2 regions of the Dietzia sp. UCD-THP genome follow, and region 2 is predicted to be linked to the other one. Evidence: predicted binding sites of a transcription regulator. Region 2 holds the regulator's gene; the other holds the start of a gene.
The links. Region 2 encodes LexA, which represses DNA repair genes until DNA is damaged. Its sites were predicted from a motif close to CGAACANNTGTTCG; they were not measured.
Positions count from the first base shown of each region.

Region 1 (7,599 bases), on a different contig from region 2:
GGGTCGACGGCGGCATCGAACTGCAGCGGCCCGTCCACCATGAGGTCCGCCACCGGGTCCCCCTCGCCCGCGGCGGCGATGCGCGCGCACACGATCTCGGTGGCCTCGCGCACCTTGTCCACGTCTGCTCCGCTGCCTGAGTCGCCGGTGGAGTACGAGAGCAGCGCGACCCGTGGCTCCACGCCGAACCGGGATGCCGTCTCGGCGGAGGACAACGCGATGTCGGCGAGCTGTTCGGCGGTCGGAGCGGGGACCACAGCGCAGTCGCCGAAGGCCAGAACGTGGTCGGACAGGCACATGAGGAACACGCTGGACACGGTCTTCACGCCCGGCTTCGTCCGGATGATCTCCAGTGCGGGCCGGATGGTGTGCGCGGTCGTGTGGGCGGCGCCGGAGACCATTCCGTCGGCGAGGCCGGTGTGCACCATCATGGTGGCGAAGTAGGAGATGTCGAGCATTCGGTCGCGGGCGACGTCCAGGGTCATGCCCTTGTGCTCGCGCAGCGTCGCGTACTGCCGGGCGAACGGCTCGGCGTGCTCGCTGTGTCGCGGATCGAGGATCTGCGCCCCGGCCAGGTCGATCCCCAGTTCGTCCGCGCGTCGGCGCACGGTCTCGGAATCGCCCAGGATGGTCAGATCGGCGACATCTCGACGCAGCAGCCGACCCGCGGCGTGGAGGATGCGGTCGTCGTCACCCTCGGGGAGCACGATGTGACGCTTGTCCGCGCGGGCACGCTCTAGGAGCTGGTGCTCGAACATCTGCGGCGTCATCACACTGGGGGTGTCCACGCGCAGACGGGCCAGCAGCTCCTCGGTGTCGATGTGGGTCTCCATCAGGCTCAGCGCCGTCTCGACCTTCCGCCCGGACCCGGAGTAGACGCGCCCGCGTGTGTCCGCCGCCAGGCGGGCGGTGTCGTAGGTGCCGTGGGAGGTGCAGACGATCGGCAACGTCGAGCGCATCCCCCTGACCAGTCGGTCCATCGCCGCGTTCGGCATGAGACCGCCGTTCCAGATCATCCCGGCCAACGACGGGAACCCCTCCGCTGCGTGCGCGGTGAGGACCGCGAGCACGGCATCGGTCCGGTCGGCGGGCACGATCACGACCATGCCGTCCACCAACCGCTCCAGAATGCGCTCGCCGGTCATCCCGCCCACCATGAGGTTCATGACCTCGCGGTCCAGCAGGGCCGGGTCACCGGAGTAGAGCGTGCCGTCCACGGCCTCGACCAGTTCGCCCATAGTGGGCGCGGTGAGAAGGGCCTGGCTGGGCAGCGTCCAGGCGGGCAGGTCCAGGGGCGCGAGCTCGGCCTGAACGGCCTCCAGGTCCTCAGGGTCGCACCGGTTGACGACGACGCCCACTGGGTGGGCGTGCTCCTGCCGGAGCTCCTCCAGGGTCAATCGGGCGTTGGTGCCGATCTCCCCCGGAGTCCGATCGGCGCCGCGGAGCACCAGCAGAACGGGCGCGCCGAGGTTCACCGCGAGGGTGGCGTTGAAGTCGAACTCGGTGGGGCTGGGCACGCCCGTGTAATCGGTCCCGAGGATCACCACCACATCGCACTGCCTGGCCACCACGTGGTATCGGTCCACGATCTCGGCGAGCGCCGACTCGCGATCCTCGTGCACCCGGACGTTGGTCACGCCGACGCAGTCCTCGTAGTCGAGATCCACGGTGGTGTGCTGGAGCAGCATCTCCACGATGCGGTCGCGCGCGGGGTCTGTTCCCTTGGCGGAGTCCGCGCCTTGTCCGGTCCCGGAATCGGCGACGCGTGGCGCGACGGTGACCGGACGGAACACCCCCACCCTCTGGACGGTCCCGGCGAGGATCCGCAGCAGGCCCAGAGCGACGGTCGATTTCCCGGTGTCGCCCTCGGGCGCGGCGACGTAGACCGCGGAGGAGGACAGGGGGACCTCGGTAACCGGGGACGGGATCGTGGGCGCGGAGGGCTCAGCCAGGAGGGTCTCGGGTACGGGGGAATCGGGCACGGCGGAATCGGGCACGAGGGCATTGTGACAGCGCGAGCGGCCCGGCACACCCAGTACACCCCGTGCGGCCCTAGACATCGGTGAGCCTGTCGACCCCGGGCGGCACCCAGGTACAGCGACCAGGAGCGGCGGGGTCGGCACGGGTGGTCCATGCCGACGGGCCGTCACCGACGAAGGCGTGGTGCACGGGACAGCCCAACGTACCGTTTCCGACCGTGGTCGGCCCGCCTCTCGACCACTCCTTCACATGATGGAACTGGCTTCTTCTGGCTGGCGCGGAGCATCCCGGAAAGGTGCACCCTCCGTGCGCGGCGTACAGAACCAGGCGCTGAATGGCGGAGGCCAGGCGGCGGCCGGGGTGGGAATCGACGTCGATCCGGTGCAGTTCCTCGAGACCGTCGCGCAGCAACGAGACGAACCACGGGAGCGTCCCGGCCATCGAGACGGCCTGACGGACGCTGAGTTGGGTACCGGAGTCGGTCTCCACCAGCGCGTCGGGGTGCTCGAGTTGCTCCGGGGTTACGCGCACCACGATGGTGGCGATCCCCTTGGGCCGGGCGGGGTCGACGGTCGAGCCGAGAGCCCACTGGTGCACGAGCGCGTCGTGCGCCCGCTGCTCCGGGGTTCGCTGGTCCGACCCGGGTTCACCCGCCACGGCCCCGCCGGGTCCGCCGAAGTCACACAGCGCACGCTCGACCAGCGCTCGTCCGCGCGGCGTCAGCGTCATGGTCAGAGTGCTGGTCCCGTCGCGCCGGACCGCGCCGAGCCGCGCCGACCGTTGTCGTTCCTGATGGTCCTCGCGATCCTTGCCGCGGCCAGGGCACAGGGCCGAAACGCGCCGGGCGGCCTCGGCCCGCAACTCTGCCGGAGCGACGGTGCGCGCGAACTCGGTGAGCTCCTCAGCGAACCGGGTCGCCGCGGCCCCGCCGATCGACCCGGGGAGCCCGGAGACCGCCTTAGCGATGACCCGCTCGTGCTCGGCGGTGATCTCCCCGACCGCCGCCGCCCGCCCGGCCGGGGTGGCCTGCCTCCCGCCCGCCTCGATCCGCCCGTGGACGGCTCCTCTGGATAACCCCAGGTTCTCCGCCAGCAGGGCGGCGACTCCCCCGCTGGAACGACCTTTCCGCCGGTGCAGGGCTGCGAGTTCGGCAGTGGCGCGGGCCCCGGCGGCCTCAAGCCTGCGGACAACGATCTCGGTCCGGCCCACAGCCTCGACCAGCGCATCCGCGTCCTGGTCCGACCAGCCGACCTGGCACAAATTCTCCACGGAGGCTTCGAGAAAGGCGAGAACGTCAGCCAGCGGGGCCGTCTCCGACCCCCGCCCCGGCGCGTCCCACTCCTCCTGTTGCATGGCCCGAGAATAGAACACACGTACGACATCGAACCGGCGGCGGCGACGGCACCGAAACCAGCCGGGCAGGAGCCTCGGCCCCGTGGGATCCCGACGCCCCCGGGGGACGGGCGGCCGCTCCCTAATCGACCACGACGACGGCCAGCCCGAAGTCCCCGGCCTCGTCGGTCCAGACCGCGCCACCGCCGAAACCGTGTCCCGCGAGCTCATCGACCAGCGCACGGGGCTCGAACTTCCGGGCGATCTCGGTGCGGATCCCCTCACCCGCGGCCAGGGTCCGGCCCCGACCGAGCGTCGGAAAGTCGATCCGCACCTCACGCACCGCGCGCAACCACATCTCGATACGACTCTCTCCCGCGTTCCACACGGCCTCGTGCCGGAAGTCCCTGCGGTCGAGGCCCGTGCAGTCGACGGTCCGGGCGATCACGTCGAGCATGTTGAGGTTGAACTCGGCGGTGACGCCGGCGGCGTCGTCGTAGGCCGCCACCAGCCGGTCCGGGTTCTTGACCAGGTCGAATCCCACCGCAAGCCGGTCCCCCGGGCCCATGATCGCGCGGAGCATCCGGAAGAACACGGCCCGCTGCGACTCGCTGAAGTTGCCGACGGTACCGCCGAGGAACAGCACCAACCGACCTCCCGGCTCGCCCGGCAGAGGCCCCTCGAGGGCGGTGATGTCGCCGACGACCGGGTCGATCCGCAGGCCCGGATACTCCTGTTCCAGCGCGCGCGAGCTCTCGACGAGCATCTCGGAGCTGATGTCCACGGGCACGAACCGCGCATCCGCGCAAGCGTCCGTCAACACGTCGAGGAGCACTCGGGTCTTCTCGCAGGTCCCGGCCCCCAGCTCGACCACCGTCGAGGCCGCGCCCACGATCTCGCGGCCTCGGGCCCTTAGGATCTCGGCCTCGGCCCGGGTGGGGTAGTACTCCACCACCCTGGTGATCTGATCGAAGAGCACACTGCCCTTCTCGTCGTAGAACCAGCGTGGCGGAACGGTCGGCGGGTCGGCGAAGAACCCGTCGCGCAGGTCCGACTCGAGGGCGGCGGTGTCGGGGCCTGCGAGCCTCGTCGTCGTGGTCGTCGTGATCGTCGTTCTGGTCGTCGCGGTGGCCCCGGGCGTGTTCTCGTCGCCGGTCATCGCGCGAGCCTCAGTCCGGTGGCCGCCCACCGCGACGACGCGGGGAAGAAGTTGCGGTAGGTGGGCCGCGTGTGACCCGCCGGGGTCAGGGCGCTACCGCCGCGCAGGACATGCTGGTCGGACATGAACTTGCCGTTGTACTCGCCCGCCGCACCCTCCTCGGTGACGAACCCCGGGTAGGGCAGGTAGGCGCTGGAGGTCCATTCCCAGACCCCGCCGATCGTCCGCTCCGTGGCGGGCTGCGGGTGGCACCGGTCGGGGTCGAGCTCGTCGGCGATCAACCAGCCGGCGGACGCGACCTCCCACTCGAACTCGGTGGGCAGTCGGGCCCCGGCCCAGCGCGCGAACGCGTCGGCTTCGTAGAACGACACGTGGCAGACGGGCTCGGCGTCCACGACCGGACGGCGGCCCGAGAGGGTGAAGGTGGTCCAGTCACCGTGGGCGGCACTCCCGTCTGTGGCGGCGGAGTCCCCGGCGCCGTCCTCGCGACGCCAGTACCCGGGCGCGTCCCAGCCCTCGGCCTGCACGGCGGCCCACCCGTCGGAGAGCCACAGCTCGGGGCGGGAGTACCCGCCGTCGGCCATGAACCGCTTCCAGTCCGCCACCGTGACCTGCCGGGTGGCCACCTGGCCTCCGGGTACCCACACCCGGTGACGCGGGCGTTCGTTGTCGTAAGAGAACCCGGCACGGCCGGTGGTATCAGACGGGTCGGTGGGGTCGGAGGCACCGACCTGGGCGACCCCCTCGACCACGTCGAGCCAGTCCTGCTCGGCCGGCGCGGCAGGAGCCGGGTCCGGGGCCCTGTGCACGTAGACGGGGTCGGTCGGATTGTGGGAGAACAGGTGCTTGGCGTCCATGAGCATCAGCTCCTGGTGCTGCTGCTCATGGTGGCAGCCCAGCTCGAGCAGTTCCAACCCGCGGTCGTCGACCCGGCCGGCCTCGAGTGCGGCCACCACCGCCTCGTCGACGCGCGCCCGGAAGTCGCCGATCTCCGCCACCGACGGTCGGGTGATGAGCCCGCGCTGGGGCCGGGGTTGCCGCGGGCCGACGGCCTCGTAGTAGGAGTTGAAGAGGAACCGGAACACCGGCTCGGGCGAGGTGTACCCCGGCAGACGGCCGAGCACGAACTCCTCGAAGAACCACGTGGTATGCGCCCGATGCCACGCCGCGGGACTGGACGCGGTCATCGACTGGGGGATCTGATCCTCAGCGCTCAGACGGGAGGCCAGGAGATCGGTGAGTCGGCGAACGCGCAGGAATCTCTCGACCGTGGCCCCGGCGCTGCTCCCCGGAACCGGCTGCGGCCCTTGGGTGGTGACGTCTCCAACGGTCATGGGCTCTCCCCCGGTTCGTGGTCGGTGGTCCGGCTGCCGCCAGACTATCCACGTGGTGGTTCGGTGCCCACCGCTCTCCGGATGACCCCGCGCTCAGCAGCAGTCCGTCGGATGACCCGGCGGTCAGGGGCCGCCGTTCCGAACACTGTCGCCGGCAAAAGGCACCGGCGTCGCCGCGCCGAGATTGCGTCGCTCGTGATCCAGGAGCCGCAGACGGTACTCGGGACAATGGCCCATGCCACCGTCGGCGCGGATGACCCGGTGCACGGGGATGAGGAACGGCACGGGCACGAGGGTGCACAACCGGCCCACCCGGCGGGCGTTGCGCGGTCGGCCCGCGTCCACGCTGACCTGGCCGTAGGTCGAGGTCTCTCCGTACGGGATGTGTTGGATCTCGCGGTAGGCCTCGCGGGAGAACTCATCGTGCACACCTGCGGCCACCCAGTCCACGGGGGTGTCGAACGCCCGCAACCGGCCGGCGAAGTAGGCCTCGAGCTGGCTCGCCAGCCGATCGAGGTGCTCGGCCGCCGCGCCGGTCTCGGCACCGGGCTCGGCGCCGCCCGCCTCGTCGTCGTCGTCGGAGGGTTCAACGGGGAACCCCGGGGCGGGGTCCCGGTCCGCACCGAGCGGGTCGGGACCCACCTGGTCCAGGCGCGACACACCGGTCGCCGTGGCCTCGACGACAACCCATCCGGCGGGCGTGTCGAGAACCCGCACGGCCCTTCCCGTGGTCCCGCGCGTCGAGGTCACGCCTCAGACCACGCTCGGCCGGTCCGGGTTGGTGACGTCGGCATCGGCCGTGTCGAGGCGCTCGAACAGCGTCTCGGCGCCGTCGCGGGCGACCGCCGACATCTCGGCGGTGGTGATGGGCACCGCCTGTAGCCGCGTGAGCAGGGGCCCGGTTCCGTCCGGCCCGCCGGTCTCGTCGACGACCTGCAGCTCGGGCCACAGGAACGGCGGGGCCAGGACCAGGTGCTCGCAGCGCCGGCCGGAGTCGACCAGCCCCATCGCGTTCGGGATCACCGCACCCGGCGCCACGTGGATGGACCCTGAGGCCACGGCCAGCGCGCACGCGTCCAGGACGTCGGCCATGGCGCGGTGGCCGGTGCGGCCCACGGTGACGAACTCACTGCGGATTTGCCGCCCCTCGGGCGTGGTGACGTTGGTGGGCAGTTGCCGCGCGCCGACGGTGGCGTAGGTGGTGAACCCGGGCGCGGGGACGTTGTCGACGACGACGACGTCGCAGTGCCACTGGGCGGTCTGCCCCTCCTCGTCGGCTTCCGTCTCGTGCGGGTAGCGCAGGACGCGAACCGACTCGGCCTCGCCGAAGAGGCTCTCGAGACCGGAGAGGTCCGCCTTGCCCGGGCCCGGCACTGTGCTCTCGCCGGTCACGCCAGCTCACGCAACCGCGGCTCGAGATCGGTCTTGAACAGGTCGAGGAACCGCTTCTGATCATGGCCGGGCGCGTGGAACACGAGGTGGTTCAGGCCGGCGTCGACGTACTGCTTGACCTGCGCCACCGCGTCGTCCGGGTCCGAGGCCACGATCCACCGCTTGGCCACCTGCTCGATCGGCAGCTCGTCGGCCAGGCGCTCCATCTCCCGCGGCGAGTCCACCGAGTGCTTCTGCTCCGGGGTCAGCGACAGCGGCGCCCAGAAACGGCAGTTCTCCAGCGCCGCGGCCGGATCGGGGTCATAGCTGATCTTGATCTCTATCATCCGGTCGATCAGGGAGGAGTCGCGGTCGTTGATCCCCGCGCCCTCCTCCACCGCCGGCAGGAGCTTGTCGGTGTAG
Region 1 is NZ_KB714655.1:119,430-127,028, forward strand. Features, by position in the region: gene pta (phosphate acetyltransferase) at 1-1,997, opposite strand, end outside; gene H483_RS34155 (HNH endonuclease signature motif containing protein) at 2,053-3,333, opposite strand; gene egtD (L-histidine N(alpha)-methyltransferase) at 3,455-4,471, opposite strand; gene egtB (ergothioneine biosynthesis protein EgtB) at 4,468-5,805, opposite strand; gene H483_RS34170 (methylated-DNA--[protein]-cysteine S-methyltransferase) at 5,929-6,555, opposite strand; gene H483_RS34175 (suppressor of fused domain protein) at 6,559-7,197, opposite strand; gene fgd (glucose-6-phosphate dehydrogenase (coenzyme-F420)) at 7,194-7,599, opposite strand, start outside.
Region 1: the regulator LexA is predicted to act here: its motif matches at 3,345-3,358, upstream of H483_RS34155 (HNH endonuclease signature motif containing protein).

Region 2 (7,599 bases):
CCGTGCCCGCGAACGCACGGTGATCGGCACCCGCCGGTACGTCCGCAGGCAGCGGTCCTGGTTCGGGCGTGATCACCGCATCAGGTGGATCGACACCGACACCCGCCCGGTCGACGGGGCGCCCGCCGGTGGCCGGACGCCCCTGGACGCCGCGCTCGAGATTCTGGACGGGGTGCAGCGGTGAGCTCCTCGAACGGCAATCGGGGCCGCGTCCAGTCGGTGGACCGGGCGTTCGCCCTGCTCGACTCGCTGGCCCGCCGAGGCGGTCGCGCCTCTCTCGGCGAGTTGTGCGCCGATACCGGCCTGGCCGCGGCGACCGTCCACCGACTCTGCGGGACCCTCGCCGAGACGGGTCACCTCCGTCGGGACACGCGCCGCGACTATCTCCTCGGCCCCCGGCTACAGCGGATCGGTGAGGTGGCGGGCCGGGCGACGTGGTCGTGGGCGACACCGGTCCTCGAGGCCGTGGTCGAGGGGACCGGCGAGACCGCCAACCTCGCCGTTCGCGACGGGGACGGCGTGGTGTATCTCGCCCAGGTCCCGTCACCGCACTCGATGCGGATGTTCACCGAGGTGGGACGCCGGGTGCACGTGCACTGCACGGCGGTAGGCAAGGCGTTGGCCGCCCTGGACCACGACGACGAGGTCCGCGCGATGCTGGCCAGGACCGGTATGCCCGGGTACACGGACTCCACGATCGTCGAGCCGGACCTGCTCATCGAGGAACTCGAGCGCATCCGCCGGGAGGGATTCGCCACCGACGAGTCGGAACAGGAAGAGGGGGTCCGCTGCGTCGCGATCACGGTGGGGGTCGGCGATGCCGCGGTCGCGGTGTCCGCGTCGGGTCCCGAGGCGCGATTCACCGAGGAGCGCCGCGACGCCGCGGTGGACGTCCTGAGGGCCGCTGTGGCCCATCTGCACCCCTGATCGGCCGGCCAGACCGCCTGATCGGCCGGACAGACCGACCGCCTGCGGGACCCGCTATCCGGGGGTGCGGACAGCGGGTCCCGCGGGGTGCGTGGTCGGAACCGATTACAGCCCGTTGGCCGCCTTGAACTCGCGACGGCGGCGATGCAGGATCGGCTCGGTGTACCCCGACGGCTGGCGGGTTCCCTCGAGGATGAGTTCGCGGGCCGCCTGCCACGCGATCGAGGACTCGACGTCCGGTGCCATGTTCCGGTACGCCTCGTCACCGGCGTTCTGCCCGTCGACGATCTCCGCCATCCGTCGGAGCGAGTCCTCGACGTCGTCGGCCGTGATGACGTCATGGCGGATCCAGTTGGCCAGCATCTGCGAGGAGATCCGCAGGGTGGCGCGGTCCTCCATGAGGTTGACGTCGTGGATGTCCGGGACCTTGGAGACACCGATTCCCTGCTCGACCCACCGGACCACGTACCCGAGGATGGTCTGACACGAGTTGTCGACCTCCTCCTTCTTCTCGGCGTCCGACCAGTCGGTGTCCGGTGCGAGCGGCACGGTGAGGATGTCGTCGACACTCGCGCGGGCGCCGCCGGCGAGCAGTTCCTCCTGGCGGGTCATCACGTTGACCCGGTGGTAGTGGGTGGCGTGCAGCGTGGCGCCGGTCGGGGAGGGGACCCATGCGGTGTTCGCGCCGGCGCGGGGCTGTCCGATCTTCTCGGCGAGCATCTCCGCCATGAGGTCGGTCTTGGCCCACATGCCCTTGCCGATCTGCGCTCGGCCGCGGAGTCCGCACGCGAGACCGGTGTCGACGTTGAAGTCCTCGTAGGCGGTCATCCACCGGGCGGACTTCATCTCACCCTTGCGGATCATCGGCCCGGCCTCCATGGAGGTGTGGATCTCGTCGCCCGTCCGGTCGAGGAACCCGGTGTTGATAAAGACGACGCGTTCCGTCGCCTCGGCGATGCAGGCCGCGAGATTGACCGAGGTGCGGCGCTCCTCGTCCATGATCCCCACCTTGAGGGTGTTCGCCGGCAGGCCGAGGAGCTGCTCGACCCTGCTGAACAGCTCGGTGGTGAACGCGACCTCCTCGGGCCCGTGCTGCTTGGGCTTGACGATGTAGATCGAACCGTGCCGGCTGTTGCCGCGCTCATTGCCCTCGGCGATACCGTGCATCCCCGCCAGCGAGGTGATCACAGCGTCCAGGATCCCCTCCGGGAGCTCATCGCCGTTCGCGTCGAGAACCGCCGGGTTGGTCATCAGGTGGCCGACGTTGCGCACGAAGAGCATGGAGCGGCCGTGGAGCCGGACCTCGCCCGCGCCGTCGGGAGCGGTGAAGACCCGGTCGTCGTTCAGGACGCGGGTGAAGGTCTTGTCGCCCTTCGTGATCTCCTCAGACAGGTCACCCTTCATGAGACCCAACCAGTTGCGGTACCCCTGGGTCTTGTCCCGGGCGTCGACGGCGGCGACGGAGTCCTCGAAGTCCATGATGGTGGAGACGGCGGACTCCAGGACGACGTCCTTGACGCCCGCGTCGTCCGTGGAACCAATCGGGGAGTCCGGATCGATCTGGATCTCGATGTGCAGCCCGTTGTTGCAGAGCAGGACGGACGACGGGGAGGAGGCCTGGCCGAGGTACCCCACGAACTTCTCCGGAGCCTTCAGGCCGGTGGTCGATCCGTCGGCCACGGTCACCTGGAGACTGCCGTCGACGACGGCGTACCCGGTGGACCCCACATGGCTGCCCGACGCCAACGGAGCGGCGTCGTCGAGGAATCCGCGGGCCCAGGCGATGACCTTGTCGCCGCGGACCTTGTTGTACGACGAGCCCTGCTCCGCCCCGTCCGACTCCGGGATCGCGTCGGTCCCGTAGAGCGCGTCGTAGAGCGATCCCCACCGGGCGTTGCCGGCGTTGATCGCGAAGCGGGCGTTCATGACCGGGACGACGAGCTGCGGTCCGGCGACGGTCGCGATCTCCGCGTCGACGTTCTCCGTGGTGACGGAAACGGAATCCGGCTCGGGCACCAGGTATCCGATGTCCCGCAGGAACTGCGTGTAGGCGCCCTGCTCGATCGGAGCCGGGTTCTCGTGATGCCAGGCGTCGATCTTGGACTGCAACGCGTCGCGAGTCTCGAGCAGTTCACGGTTGCGGGGGGCCAGATCCGTGAAGATCTCGGAGACACCCGCCCAGAACGCGTCGGGATCGACCCCGGTGCCGGGGATCGCCTCGGTGTTGACGAAGTCGTAGAGGACCTCGTCGACCTGGATACCGCCGACTGTGATGCGTTCGGACATCGATGCTCTCCTCACATAGGGACCGTTCCTCCTCGTCGACTCTAGTGCTCGCACGCCCTGTGATCATCCGGCTTTTCCGCAGGGTGGAACGGGGTGGCGGGGTCGCTAGACTCGGGAGCCATGACCTCCACGCCTGTGACCGAATCGCCCGAGGGCCTGATGTTCCTCAAGGGTCACGGAACTCTCAATGACTTCGTGATCCTGCCCGATGACCGCGCGGACGTGGAACTCCACGACGACCTGGTGAGGGCGCTGTGCAACAGGCGGGGCGGGATCGGCGCGGACGGCGTACTCCGGATCGCCACGGCCGGTGCCCTGGTCGACCGGGGTGTCCTTGCCGCGCTGCCGGACGGCGTCGGTGCCGCGGACTGGTTCATGGACTACCGGAATGCGGACGGGTCGATCGCCGAGATGTGCGGCAACGGGGTGAGGGTGTTCGCCCACGCCCTCGTCTCGACCGGCCGTGCCGGGGTCGGCCGGATCGCCGTCGGGACCCGCTCCGGTCCTCGACCCGCCGACATCCTTCACCACGACGGCACCCACGCCGTGGTCCGTGTCGACATGGGTGAGCCCGTACTCCTCGGGGTCTCCTCGGCGGAACTCTCCGGACGCGTGTACGCGGGCCTCGCGGTGGACATGGGCAACCCCCACCTCGCGTGCGTGGTCCCGGGGTTGGGGCCAGCGGAGTTGCGCGACCTGCCGGTGCACGAGGCGCCGGTGTACGACACCGGGTTCTTCAGCGAGGGTGTCAACGTGGAGATCGCCACCCCGCTGGTGGACGGACGGGTCTTCATGCGCGTCCACGAGCGAGGATCGGGGGAGACGATGTCCTGCGGCACCGGCATCGTCGCCACCGCCGTCGCGGCTCTGGCCGACGCAGGAGAGGCCACGGGCGAGGTCCTGGTGTCCGTGCCGGGGGGCGAGGTCGGGGTGGCCCTGACTGATTCCGGTTCCACTCTCACCGGACCGTCCGAGCTCGTCGCGCACGGGTGGTACACGCATTGACGCCCGGCTCCACTCGCGGAGGCGTCGTGACCGTTTCTGTGAGATGATGCAGGTGAATGACTATCGATGACGCCGCCCCTGACCGGGCTACACGAGACCATGACCCTTCGGTCGGAGACTTCCAGCTCGAGGAGCGCTCGTCGCTGCGCCGAGTCGTCGGTCTGTCGACCGAGCTCCAGGATGTCAACGACGCCGAGTACCGCAAGCTCCGTCTGGAGCGCGTCGTCCTGGTCGGGGTCTGGACCGAAGGCACGTCAGCGCAGGCCGAGGCCGCCATGGCCGAGCTGGCCCAGCTCGCCGAGACCGCGGGCTCCGAGGTCTGCGATGCGCTGATCCAGCGCCGCGACAAGCCGGACCCCGCCACCTACATCGGTTCCGGTAAGGCCAAGACCCTCAAGGATGTCATCGTCGCGACGGGCGCGGACACGGTGATCTGCGACGGTGAACTGACACCCGGTCAGCTCATCGCCCTCGAGAAGGTGGTCAACGTCAAGGTGATCGACCGCACCGCCTTGATCCTCGACATCTTCGCCCAGCATGCGACCAGTCGTGAGGGCAAGGCCCAGGTCTCTCTCGCGCAGATGGAGTACATGCTCCCGCGGCTGCGCGGCTGGGGCGAGGCGCTCTCCCGGCAGGCCGGCGGCAGGGCGGGGAGCAACGGTGGCGTCGGGCTCCGTGGTCCCGGTGAGACGAAGATCGAGACCGACCGCCGTCGGATCAGGGAGCGCACCGCCAGACTCCGCCGGGAGATCAAGGGGATGAAGCAGGCCCGCGACACCAAGCGGCACCGACGACGCGCCACCCCGGTTCCGTCGATCGCCATCGCCGGGTACACCAACGCCGGCAAGTCGAGTCTGCTCAACCGACTGACCGGCGCGGGAGTACTGGTCCAGAACGCGCTGTTCGCGACCCTGGACCCGACGACTCGGCGCGCCGAGCTCCCCGATGGGCGTGTGGTGGTCTTCACCGACACCGTCGGATTCGTCCGACACCTCCCTACCCAGCTCGTCGAGGCGTTCCGGTCGACGTTGGAAGAGGTCGTTGATTCCGAGCTCCTCCTGCACGTGGTGGACGGATCGGACACCTTCCCGTTACGCCAGATCGAGGCTGTCCGGACAGTCATCAACGACGTCGTGGAGGAGCAGCACGCCCAGAGACCGCGCGAACTGGTGGTGATCAACAAGATCGATGCGGCCGACCCCGTCGTCCTTACGGAATTGCACCACGCGCTACCGGACGCGGTGTTCGTGTCGGCGGCGACGGGCCAGGGTTTCGATGAACTCCTCGAGCGGATCATGGAGGTGGTCGCCTCGGGGGACACCCGGGTCACGCTCGAGATCCCCTTCACGAGGGGCGACGTGGTCGCCCGCGTCCACGCGGAGGGCGCCGTGATCGCCGAGGATCACACGACGTACGGTACCCGGATAGAGGTTCGGCTTCCCGCCTCAGTGGCGGGAGAACTCGGCGAGTATCGCGTCGCCGACCAGCGTGACGGGGTCGCCTGACCAGAGCGCCGTGCGGGTCGGAACCGCCCCGGCTCTCGTGGTGATGGAGGCGCCCGCCTCGGTCGGGTGAGGTCAGGCGACGCACCATCGGCACAGGCTCAGAGCTTGCGGAAGACGGTCACGACCTTTCCGAGGATCGTCGCGTGCTCACCGGGGATCGGGCGGAACGACGGGTTGTGGGGTAGGAGCCACACCCCGGTCGAATCCCTGCGGAACGTCTTGACCGTGGCCTCGCCGTCGATCATCGCCGCCACGATCTCGCCGTTATCGGCGACATTCTGCCGACGGACCACTACATAGTCGCCGTCACAGATCGCGGCGTCGATCATCGATTCGCCGACAACCCTGAGCATGAACAGGTCCCCGGATCCCACCAGGTCGGAGGGGAGGGGGAAGACCTCCTCCACAGCCTGTTCGGCGAGGATCGGACCGCCCGCCGCGATCCGCCCCAGGACCGGGACGTAGACCGGTTCGACGGCTCCGCCGGGCCGCACGTCCTCCTGCGCGGGTGCACGTCGCCCCCGCGATCGCTGACCAGGGACACCGTGAACGTCGACCGCCCGCGGCTTGTGGGGGTCGCGGGTCAGGAAGCCCTTCTTCTCCAGGGTCCGCAGCTGATGCGCCACGGAGGAGGTCGACTGTAGGCCGACCGCATCACCGATCTCCCGGATGCTCGGCGGATACCCCCTCTCCTTGACGGTGTCGTGGATGTGCAACAGCACGCTCTTCTGGCGTGTGGTCAGGGCCTCGAAGTCTGGTTTGGGCATGCGGCGGTCCCTTCAGCGAATGGGTGTTCGACGTCTTCTGTCTGTGTACACCCTACGTCGCCCCGGGCGGGTGCGCCACACAGGTGTTCGAAAAATGTGCTCGCGAGTGTCGACTCTGTCGGACCCGCGTGATACAACTCTAGTCACGTTCGAGTTCGAACAGATGTGCACAATGAGGCACACGCGTGTGCGAATAGGGTTCGCACATCGTATCGAGTGGGGAGTTGTCATGACCGTCCTGGAGATACAGCAACGATCGCGTCCGTCCATCCCGTGGACAGAGGTCTGCCTGGCCGCGCACGACCGGTTCGATCCGCCTAGGGCAGGTACCCGCGTCCACGCCGAGGTCCCGTCCGTCACCCGCACCCTCGACCGTGGCCGGAAGGTGCCCACGCGGTCGGTGGCGCCCGGTCGCCGGGTGAGCGTGCGGCCGGCGTCCACGGGTCAGGTCAGGGCGTGCGGAGTGGAGGCGCGATCGGTCGCACCGGTGGTGGACGACGTGCCGACCTGGGCACTGGTGGTCGGGGGCATCGTCTTCGGAATCCTGATGTTGTTGGCGTTGGCCCTCGTGGGTGGGCCCGCCTACGCGTGACCCACGGCATCGCCTTCTAGAATGGTCCCGGGACGGCGGCCCGTCGCCCTCGCACCGCCGTCGGCTCCGGCCGGTGGACAGGTTCGGACCAGGTCGACGAATGGCGAAGCTGGAATGTACTGCCCCATATGTCACCACGAGGACTCTCGGGTGATCGACTCGCGGTCGGTCGACGAAGGGCAGGCGATACGGCGTCGACGCGAGTGCCCCGATTGCGGTCACCGGTTCACCACCCTTGAGACGCCGCTGTTGACCGTCCTCAAACGCAACGGCGTGACGGAGCGTTTCAGCCGCGACAAAGTGGTCCGCGGCGTCCGCCGTGCGTGCCAGGGCAGGTCGGTCGACGAGGACGCGCTCCGGCGGCTCGCTCAGCAGGTCGAGGACGCCGTCCGGGCCGGCGGGGCTTCCGAGGTCCCGGCTCATGAGATCGGGCTTGCCATCCTCGGACCTCTCCAGGACCTAGACGAGGTCGCCTATCTGCGTTTCGCCTCCGTGTACAAGCAGTTCAGTTCTGCCG
Region 2 is NZ_KB714650.1:212,593-220,191, reverse strand. Features, by position in the region: gene miaA (tRNA (adenosine(37)-N6)-dimethylallyltransferase MiaA) at 1-184, shown strand, start outside; gene H483_RS29540 (IclR family transcriptional regulator) at 181-927, shown strand; gene H483_RS29535 (malate synthase G) at 1,033-3,213, opposite strand; gene dapF (diaminopimelate epimerase) at 3,334-4,218, shown strand; gene hflX (GTPase HflX) at 4,275-5,723, shown strand; gene lexA (transcriptional repressor LexA) at 5,822-6,490, opposite strand; gene H483_RS29515 (hypothetical protein) at 6,720-7,082, shown strand; gene nrdR (transcriptional regulator NrdR) at 7,197-7,599, shown strand, end outside.